2 regions of the Schnuerera sp. genome follow, and region 2 is predicted to be linked to the other one. Evidence: riboswitches for the same ligand, from Rfam matches in the RefSeq annotation. Region 2 holds a riboswitch; the other holds the start of a gene.

Region 1 (3,412 bases), on a different contig from region 2:
AGTCTTTCCTACTCCGCTAACTCCTAATAAACATACTATTTCACCTTCATTTACTTCCAATGAAATATCTTTAATTATCTTTTTCTTACCATAAGACTTTGATATATTATTTACACTAAGTTTTGCCATTAAATTATTCTCCTCGATTTCTAATCAGGAAGATAGTAATTAGTAAACCCAAATCCTGATAAAATCTCTTTTTCAATAAGGCCTTCTTCCCATAACCAGGAATAGAAATTATCCCACCTATCCTGATCAATATAACCCCATTGACTTACTTCTGCTTTATACTGATCTGCAAGCCATTTTTGGCTCTCCTGAACCAATTCCTTATCCAACTCTGGATTTGCATTTATCAATATATTAGCCGCTTCCTCAGGATTATCTATAGCATATTCATATCCTTTAGCTATCGCCTTTAGAAACGCTTCAGTTTTTTCTTTATTTTTCTCTATATATTCATTATTTCCAACTAAAATTGGGCTATAATAATCTAACACTGGGTTAATATCTTTAAATGCAAAGAAATCCGTTTCTAGACCCTTCACCTTAGTTGCAATACCATCCCAAGCATAATATACCCATATTGCATCCATGTCTGTATTAAGTGCTGTCACAACATCCGTTACAGTACTTGGAACCATTCTTATGGAGCCATAGTCTCCTCCATCAGCCTCTACTACCGACTTTATTATTGCCTTTTCAATAGGCATATCCCAGGTAGCATAAATTTTATTAGCCATTCCTTTTGGAGTTTCTATTCCATTGCCTTTAAGGGATATAATTCCCGATGTATTATGCTGTATTAAAGCTGCTACTGCAGTTACTGGAAGAGGATTGTTCGAAGCAAATGCTGGAGCTATCATATCCTGAAAAGCAATCCCAAATTGAGCTTTTCCTGATGCTACAAGGCTTTCAGCACCCCCCTCTGGAGGCTGGACAATTTCTACATTAAGACCTAATTCTTTGAAATATCCCTTTTCTTCAGCTACATATAGCCCTGTATGATTAGTATTTGGTGTCCAATCAAGTACAACAGTTATCTTTTCCTCACCCTTATTTTCACAAGCTGTCAAAATAGCCATTATTCCTAATATACAAAATAATATTATCAATTTCTTTTTCACACTGATTCTCCTTACATTTTATATTTTATAATTTATTTTCACCTTTAATCCATGGCATACTTATTTTTTGTAAAAATACAACACCCTCCATCAATATCAAACTAATGATGGATATAAGTAAAATTACAGCAAACATTTTATCAAAAGAATAGGATTTTTTAACCCTTGTCATATATACACCTAGTCCATTAAAACCACCAAGCCATTCTGAAATGACTGCTCCGACTACAGAATAGGAAACAGAAATCCTTAAGCCAGCAAAAAAATGGGATATAGAACTTGGTAATTTTATATGCTTAAATATTTGCCTGTCTGAAGCATTCATTGATCTAAGAAGTTGTATAGCATCAGAATCTGCTGACTTGAAACCGTCTAATAAACCGATGGTAATAGGAAAAAATGTTACAATTACAATCAATGTAATCTTTGGTGCCATACCATAACCCAACCATAATACTAATAAAGGTGCAATTGCTACAGTTGGTATAGTCTGGGTAATAATTAGTATTGGGTAAATAGCCTTATAGATAAAATGAAATCTATCCATAATTACAGCAACCATAAATCCTAATGATACTCCAATAGCAAGTCCGAAAAATGCTTCTAATAATGTAGTCCTTGCATGATTCATTAGAAGGGGAAAATCAAATATAAAAGCTTTTAAAACATCCAAAGGGGATGGTAGCATGAACTTTGGTACAATCTCCATAGCAGATAGAAACTGCCATAAAATAAGTATACCTACTATTGCTACATAAGATGACACTCTATTTGTGATGCTTTGTAACCTTTTGATCAATAGTAAGTACACCGCCTTCTGGTTTAAAACATATCTTAACATAGGACATTACAGATGGGCATCCTGATTTAATTGCAATGTATTGACATTCCTTCACAATATCCAGTAGTTCTTCAAGTTCTCCTTCTATTGTAGTTTCAAAAGGTCCTACATAATAAGATAATCCTGTACTTTTGATATATCCAATCACCTCATCAACAATTTTACACACTAACTCATCTGTCTCGACTTTTGGCAATACTTGAATAGCAACGCTTGCATTCATTATAAATTCCTCCCTTATTTTAGTTATATTAAAATTAAACATTAAAAAATCCTTTCTGGTTATTAGCCAGAAAGGATTAAGTACCATTAGATAAAATAAATGCTACACTATAATCCCTACGCTGGCATTACCCAGATCAGGTAAACGGTTAGAGAATCTCTCTTCTCAGCCCGACATATCGAGCACCCGTGTTTTAATTTTAGAATATATCATATTTAGTAAATTGTCAAGGATAGCTTAAATCCTGTTTTTTAGATATATATTTGAGGATTTCAAATCCGCTTTATCTTCCTTTATAGGCAGGAATAGTATAAACATTATACCATTAAATGGGAATTTATTGTAATTTCTAACAATTTCTAAGATATAAAAATTTTAGTACTATTTGGTTGAAATCTTCAGCCTCTTCATATGCTCCATGTCCAAGACCCCTATACAAAATCAACTTACTATCATTTATTCTTTCAGCCATTTCCCTGCTTGCATTTTCTCCTACAACTTTGTCGCTATCCCCACCTATTACTAAAGTAGAGCATTTAATTTTATCTAATTCATCATAAGCATTATGATTAAGGCATGCATTAGCTTGAACTATGAATCTTTTAAAGTCTTTTGGTTTTCCAACTCTCGTTATAATAGGATAAAATATTCTATATTTTTTAAGTTTATCTTCTGTAAAGGTTTTTTCCATGGTATCTATAATTAAATTTCTGTAATCATTGTTTTCAGCCAAGGTTATCCAATTTCTTATAACTTTCTGTATAGTATCATTCTGTTTGGAAATAGATACCCCTATAACAAGTTTATCTACCATTTCAGGATAATCAATAGCAAGATATTGTGATATCATTCCTCCTTGTGAAACGCCCATTATGTGAGCATTCTTTATACCTAGATTTTCCATGGCAATCTTTTGATCTTCTGCCATATCCCTAATTGAATATCCTTCCTCAATACTATTTTTTCTACTAAAAACATATACTTTATATTCTTTAGCAAATAGTCTATACATTCTCGAAAGCAATACTTTTGTTCCTCTAACAGTTTTTAATCCATCTCCTAATCCTGGTATAATAATAAAAGCTTTTTGACCCCTGCCAAAAGTAACATAGTCCATATCTGCCCCACCAACCCTTGTCTTCTCTTCCTTTGCCCCATAAAACATTATAATACCCCCTCATTCATATAACCCTCTTTTTAGCATATAAATATATTTCTTAA
Region 2 (6,408 bases):
TCAAACTCTTCTTCTACTTTTTCAGATAATTTTATAGCCATATCTTCTTCTATTCCATTACCGTAAAAAATTGTTATCAATGAAGAATCATCATCAGCAATGTTTTTTAATAAATCAAAGGATACCTCTTCAACATCGCTACCAATTGAAACTATTTCTCCCTTCGAAATACCAATAATATCATCTTTATTTATTTTTGATTCTTTTATTTCAGTATCTCTAACAGCATAAGTAACCTGACCGGTTTTTACATGGGCTACTGCTTCTTCCATATTGGATAAATTATCATCTATGTCTAATTCTGGATCAAAAGATAGCATAGCTGTAATACCTTCTGGGATGGTCTTTGTTGGAAACACGTATACATTTTTTTCGCTTAATTCTTTTGCTTGATCTGCAGCCAATATTATATTGCCGTTATTAGGGAATATAATAACATTTTCTCCTCTAACGTTTTCAATAGCTTTTAAAATATCCTCGGTGCTAGGATTCATAGTCTGACCACCAGGTATTATATAATCTGCATCTAATTCTTTAAATACTGTATCCAAACCTTCCCCTATAGAAACAGTAATAAAACTATATTTTTTTGTTTCTACATCCCCATTTATATCATTTTCTGAACTTTCTTTTTGTTCATGTTCCATTATGTGACTATGCTGGTATCTCATATTATCTATCTTTATATCATTTAATTCACCAATATTTAATGCTCTCTCTAATACTTGACCTGGATTATTAGTGTGTATATGAACTTTAATCAATCCATCACCACCAACAACCATTAAAGAATCCCCAAATTTAGTTAATTCTTCTCTAAAGCCTTCATAGTCATCTTTGTGCGTATTGATCATAAACTCAGTACAATAACCAAATTCAATATCTGAAGTTTCAACATGGGATGTAATGGGTTTTGCCTCAACAGCTTCCATCTTGAAAGTATCTAAGTTGATATCTTCTTTAGTAGTTATAGCATTATAAGCTCCAGTTAATACAATAATTAAACCTTTGCCACCAGCATCTACTACCCCTGCTTGTTTTAATACAGGCAACATATCAGGCGTCTTATTAAGTACCTGATTACCATGTTTAATAACTTTCTCCATAAAAATCAATACATCTTTTTCTTCTTGTGCCAACTCTAATGCATAGTCAGCACAACCCTTTGCTACAGTTAATATAGTACCCTCTGTAGGTTTCATAACAGCCTTATATGCAGTATCAGAAGCTAATTTAAAAGCTTCTGCCAAATCCATAGTATATACTGTGTCTTTGTTTTTTAATCCATTAGCTAGACCTCTAAATAACTGAGAAAGAATAACACCAGAATTTCCTCTTGCTCCCATTAAAGAACCATTACTGGCTGCTAAAGCAACTTTTCCAGCACCATACTCTTCCAAATTCAATATTTGATTAATTGCTGATTTCATAGTTAAAGACATATTAGTCCCTGTATCTCCATCTGGTACAGGGAAAACATTTAAAGAGTTTACCTCTTCCTTGTTTTCCTCTAATAGTTTTGCAGATCCAATAAATGCTTTTTTCAGCATAGCACCGTCTATAAATCCAATCTTCAATTGTAGTACCTCCTTAAACTACTTTTCAACTCTAATTCCTTGTACATATACATTTATTTTACTTACTTTTAATCCTGTCAAGTTTTCTACGTTAAACCTTACCTTTTCAATGATATTTTCAGCAACTACAGATATTCTAATTCCATATTGGAGTACAACGTGTAAATCAATCAATATTTCGTCTTTATCTGTGTATATTTTAACCCCTCTAGATAAATTTTCTCTTTTCAAAAGTTCAAAAAAACCATCCGTTGCATTTTTACTCGCCATACCTACTATACCATAGCTTTCCATTGCTGAAAGTCCTGCAATAGTTGCAATTACATTGTCGTCTATATCGATACATCCAAATTCATTCTTAGTTCTAGCTGGCACAAAATCGCCTCCTTATAAAAAATTATCAATATTATCAATATAGTATATGGGTATATTTTACCTTATAATACTAAATAGTTCAACCAATTACTTTTAACTATTTGATTAATCTATAATTATAGTTGCCTTTTTATTGTTTATTGTGTTAGAATATAATATGTTATTATATAAAAGATAAAATATACCAATATATTTTTTATTCAAATGAGGAGGTGTTTGTATGGCAAGAAGATGTGATATATGTGGAAAAGGAAAAACTTTTGGAAACAAGATTACTTTTTCAAATAGAAAGAATAACAGAAGTTGGTCTCCAAACATCAGAAAAGTAAGAGCAGTTGTAAATGGTACCACTAAAAGAATTAATGTTTGTACTAGATGTTTAAGATCTGGTTATGTTGAAAGAGCATTATAAAAAATAAGACTTCCATTATTATTGAGAATGGAAGTCTTATTTTAGTTTCAATAATAGAAACCCCATAAATATCAATATTATTCCTATTAAAAATAATAATACTTCGATAGGGATTATATTTATAATAATAACTACCCCTACAATACCTAATGCGAATCCTATTATCTTCTTTGATTTATGTCTGTATCTATAATAGAAACGCTTCATAATTTCACCCCAGATTTACCTTTACTTTATAGTATTCTCAAGACTACATTTAGTTACATAAAAAATAAACCTTAACCCTATTAGGCTAAGATTTATTTTTTCATTTTAATCCTTAGATACAATTGCTAAACATTGGCCCTTGTTAAGCACTATATATCCTTTATTTTTTATAATTTTATTACTTACTCCATAGGAAGAACCGAAATCAATACCTACCTTATCCAACTCATATTCAAAACCTTTTAATGTAATTACTATTCCAGAATTAGTGATAGGAATTATAGACAAAAAAGAATTTTCATCTTTAGTCAATATCAGTTCTTTATCAACTAAATATACTGTATTATTATCGTCTACAATTTTGCCATTAACCCCTTTTTGATTTAGTTTAGTCAATAATAATATATTGGCTAAACTGTGATCAATTCTGCTACCAATTGCCCCTACTATTGTTATATCCTTAAAACCTTCACCAATTAAATAATCAATAGATAATTCAGCATCTGTTTTATCCTTTTTTGTTGGAAATTTGTGTATAGGAATATTGTGTTTATATATTTGCCTTAAAATATCCTCGGAAATTGAATCTAAATCACCGATAACCATATGAGGCATCAAGGATATTTTTAAACAATAATTAGTGCCGCCATCAGCAGCAAGTATGAAATCCGATTCTTGAACTAATTCTTTTAATCTTTCAAGATTCTTAATATTCCCATTTAAAATCAGTAATGCTCTCAATTTAATCATCCATTCTTTTTATTTTTCTATTCTGCTTAATGGTTTCCAGATCAATGACAGAATAATAGCAGAAACTATAAACTCTGGAATCAAATAACTCGCTTGATATCCAAAAGAATATATCCAAGGATTTTGAGTTCCTGCATATTCACTAAAGAATATTACTCCTGCCAGTAAATGGCATATAAATCTTCCAGCAATTGCTAATAAAACTGACAAAATTATTTTGAAATAGCTTCCATCTTTAGCTTTTTCAATAGAATTAGAAAAAACACCTGCTAATCCAAGAAAACCAAATGCTATTGGATATTCTAATATGGCTTGGGTTGGACTAAAAACCCATCCTCCTAACATTAATTTTAATAACCCAAAAGTTATTCCAGCAGTTATCCCAGGACCAAGTCCCCATCTCATAGCAAACAACATGATAGGAATCATACTACCAGCAGTTACAGAACCTCCTTGAGGAGCTTCATATACCTTTATTCTACTTAATAAAATAGATAAAGCAATCATAATACCTGCTTCCACTAACATTTTAGTACTCCATTTTTTCATTTACAAATACCTCCTTAAAAATAAAACCCATTACCAGAAATAGGTAATGGGTAGATAAACTAACTAAAACACTTTCCTACGCTAGAATTACCTAGTTCAGGTTTAAAGGGTCGGGATTATTCCCCTCTCAGCCACTTAAGGCTCCCCTAGTGATAAATTCAATATTTAGTTGATATATACATTATATCATATAAAATATTATTTTCAATTATAATTCTTTAAAGATTCTAGTTCTTTCTATTACATCTTTAGCTTCAAAAATACCAGAGCCTACTACAATTATATCCAATCCATAATCGATTATTTTTTTAGCATTATCTAACTTTATTCCACCATCAGCTTCAATTAAGATATTTAAATTATTATTATCTACAATTTCCCTCATTCTTTTTATTTTTCTTTCCATCGAACTTATAAACTTCTGTCCTCCAAATCCTGGGTTGACAGTCATTATTAAAACCAAATCTATATATTCTAAAACGTACTCTAAACTATCTATAGAAGTTGCAGGATTCAAAGCCACTCCCGCTTTCACACCATAGGATTTTATTTCCTCTATTGTTCTATGTAGATGGGTAGTCGCCTCCTCATGAATTGTAATAATATCTGCTCCAGCCTCTACAAAATCTTTTATATACCTTTCTGGTTTATCTATCATCAAATGAACATCAAAAGGTACTTTTGTAATTGTTCTTAACTTATTTACAACAGGTGATCCAAAGGTTATATTAGGAACAAATTGACCATCCATTATATCTAAATGAATATAGTCAGCTCCACCCTTTTCTAATTTCAATACTTCCTCTTTTAAGCTTCCAAAATCTGCTGATAATATGGAAGGTGAAAGCTTTGCCATATTAAAACCTCCTAATGTTTTTTATCTCCTCTAAAAATCGTAAATAATTCTCATATCGCATTTTACTAATATTACCATTTTTCAACTGTCTCTTTACTTCACAATTTGGTTCTTTACGATGTAAACAATTAATGAACTTACATTTATCATTATAATTAAGCATTTCAACAAAATACTTACTTAGTTCTTCTTCTGACTTAATAAAATCTAATTTTAATGAACTAAACCCAGGAGTATCAAGAACATAGGATTTAGAACCAATGTCTATCAATTCAACGTGGCGGGTAGTGTGTTTCCCTCTAGTAGTTTTTTTACTTACGTTACCAGTCTTCAAATTCAGCTTTGGATGAATTTTATTTAACAAAGATGATTTCCCTACACCTGAGGGACCAGCAAAAACTGTTATATTGTTCTTTAAAATTTCCTTTAATTCCTCTATTCCTTTTCCAGTTTTTGTACTAGTCTTAATAATTGGATATTTAGTATTGCCATAAATAGTATCAATAACATCAATTTCCTTTTTTAAACATAAATCTACCTTGTTGATGCATATTCCTATACTTAAATTTTGATGTTCCGCCATAACTATGAACCTATCTAATAGCCAATAGTTTATGTCTGGATTTTTAATACTCATAATAATAATAGCTTGAGTAACATTTGCTACGGGAGGTCTTATTAATTGGGATTTTCTCTCCATAATCTTTTCAATATATCCTGTATTATCCTCTTCACTTATACGTATTAAGACATTATCCCCAATTAGAGGTGTTATATTTTGCTCTCTAAAAACACCTCTAGCCCTACATTCATAAACGTCATCTTGAGTTTTTACGTAATAAAATCCACCAATCCCTTTTATAATAATACCTTCTATCATATAAAACCTCCTAGCCCTCAGGATGAGGTAGTTCATCTATATAAATATCATCGTAATAGAATTCAAAATAAGCATCAAGTTTACCCTCTAAAGGTATTTCAACAGATTTACCATCCACCTTATGAACTTTATTATATACGACTTCCCTATTTCCATCTTGAACCCTTAATACCTTTATTTCTACTTCCTCCTCCTCACTTGCAGGTGTTATACTAACTGAGAAAGGAATCTCTTTATCAGTATCTTCTGGTTCAGGTTCCTCGGCTGGTCCAGTGCTAACATATATGTCGATAGCAGTATTGGCTTCTATTTCAGTACCTTGTTCAATACTCTGCCAGAACACTATACCTTCATCATATTCATCATTAGGTTCTGGAACAGCTTGGTCTAATACTAACCCATAAGCTACTAAGGCATTTTTTGCTTGTTCCTCGCTAAGACCTATTAGCTTTGGCATTATAACATATTCTTTTTTTGGTCCTTGACTAACTACAAGATTGATCTTAGTTCCTTCTTCTACTTCAGAATAAGCGTCTGGACTTTGGCTAATGATAATATTCGCCTCTACAGTATCACTATAGTCATAATCTACAACTTCTACTAAATTTGCCTCTTTTAATAAATCGTCTATTTCACTTATATTTTCATTGACTAAATTAGGAACTTTAACTAAATTATTTCCTTTGCTAACTGTAACTTCAATAGTGTATCCTTCTTTAACTTTTTCTCCAGCTTTAGTTCTCTGATTTACTACTTGATCTTTTTCAAACTCATTGTTAAAGACTTCATTTACTACGCTAAA

The links. A riboswitch is a leader RNA that binds a small molecule or an ion and turns the genes downstream of it on or off. The one in region 2 is predicted to bind thiamine pyrophosphate.
Region 1: it holds a riboswitch for thiamine pyrophosphate, as region 2 does, so the genes downstream of both, VK998_RS03535 (thiamine-binding protein) here and thiT (energy-coupled thiamine transporter ThiT) in region 2, are expected to answer to the same signal.

What each region holds. Positions count from the first base shown of each region.
Region 1 is NZ_DATHXO010000151.1:602-4,013, reverse strand. It holds gene VK998_RS03550 (ABC transporter ATP-binding protein) at 1-129, opposite strand, end outside; gene VK998_RS03545 (ABC transporter substrate-binding protein) at 150-1,127, opposite strand; gene VK998_RS03540 (ABC transporter permease) at 1,153-1,926, opposite strand; gene VK998_RS03535 (thiamine-binding protein) at 1,895-2,191, opposite strand; TPP riboswitch at 2,288-2,391, opposite strand; gene VK998_RS03530 (alpha/beta fold hydrolase) at 2,541-3,356, opposite strand.
Region 2 is NZ_DATHXO010000239.1:870-7,277, reverse strand. It holds gene VK998_RS05630 (DAK2 domain-containing protein) at 1-1,577, opposite strand, end outside; gene VK998_RS05625 (Asp23/Gls24 family envelope stress response protein) at 1,596-1,952, opposite strand; gene rpmB (50S ribosomal protein L28) at 2,173-2,364, shown strand; gene VK998_RS05615 (hypothetical protein) at 2,401-2,571, opposite strand; gene VK998_RS05610 (thiamine diphosphokinase) at 2,677-3,321, opposite strand; gene thiT (energy-coupled thiamine transporter ThiT) at 3,331-3,870, opposite strand; TPP riboswitch at 3,927-4,028, opposite strand; gene rpe (ribulose-phosphate 3-epimerase) at 4,079-4,726, opposite strand; gene rsgA (ribosome small subunit-dependent GTPase A) at 4,728-5,606, opposite strand; partial or broken gene pknB (Stk1 family PASTA domain-containing Ser/Thr kinase) at 5,617-6,408, opposite strand, start outside.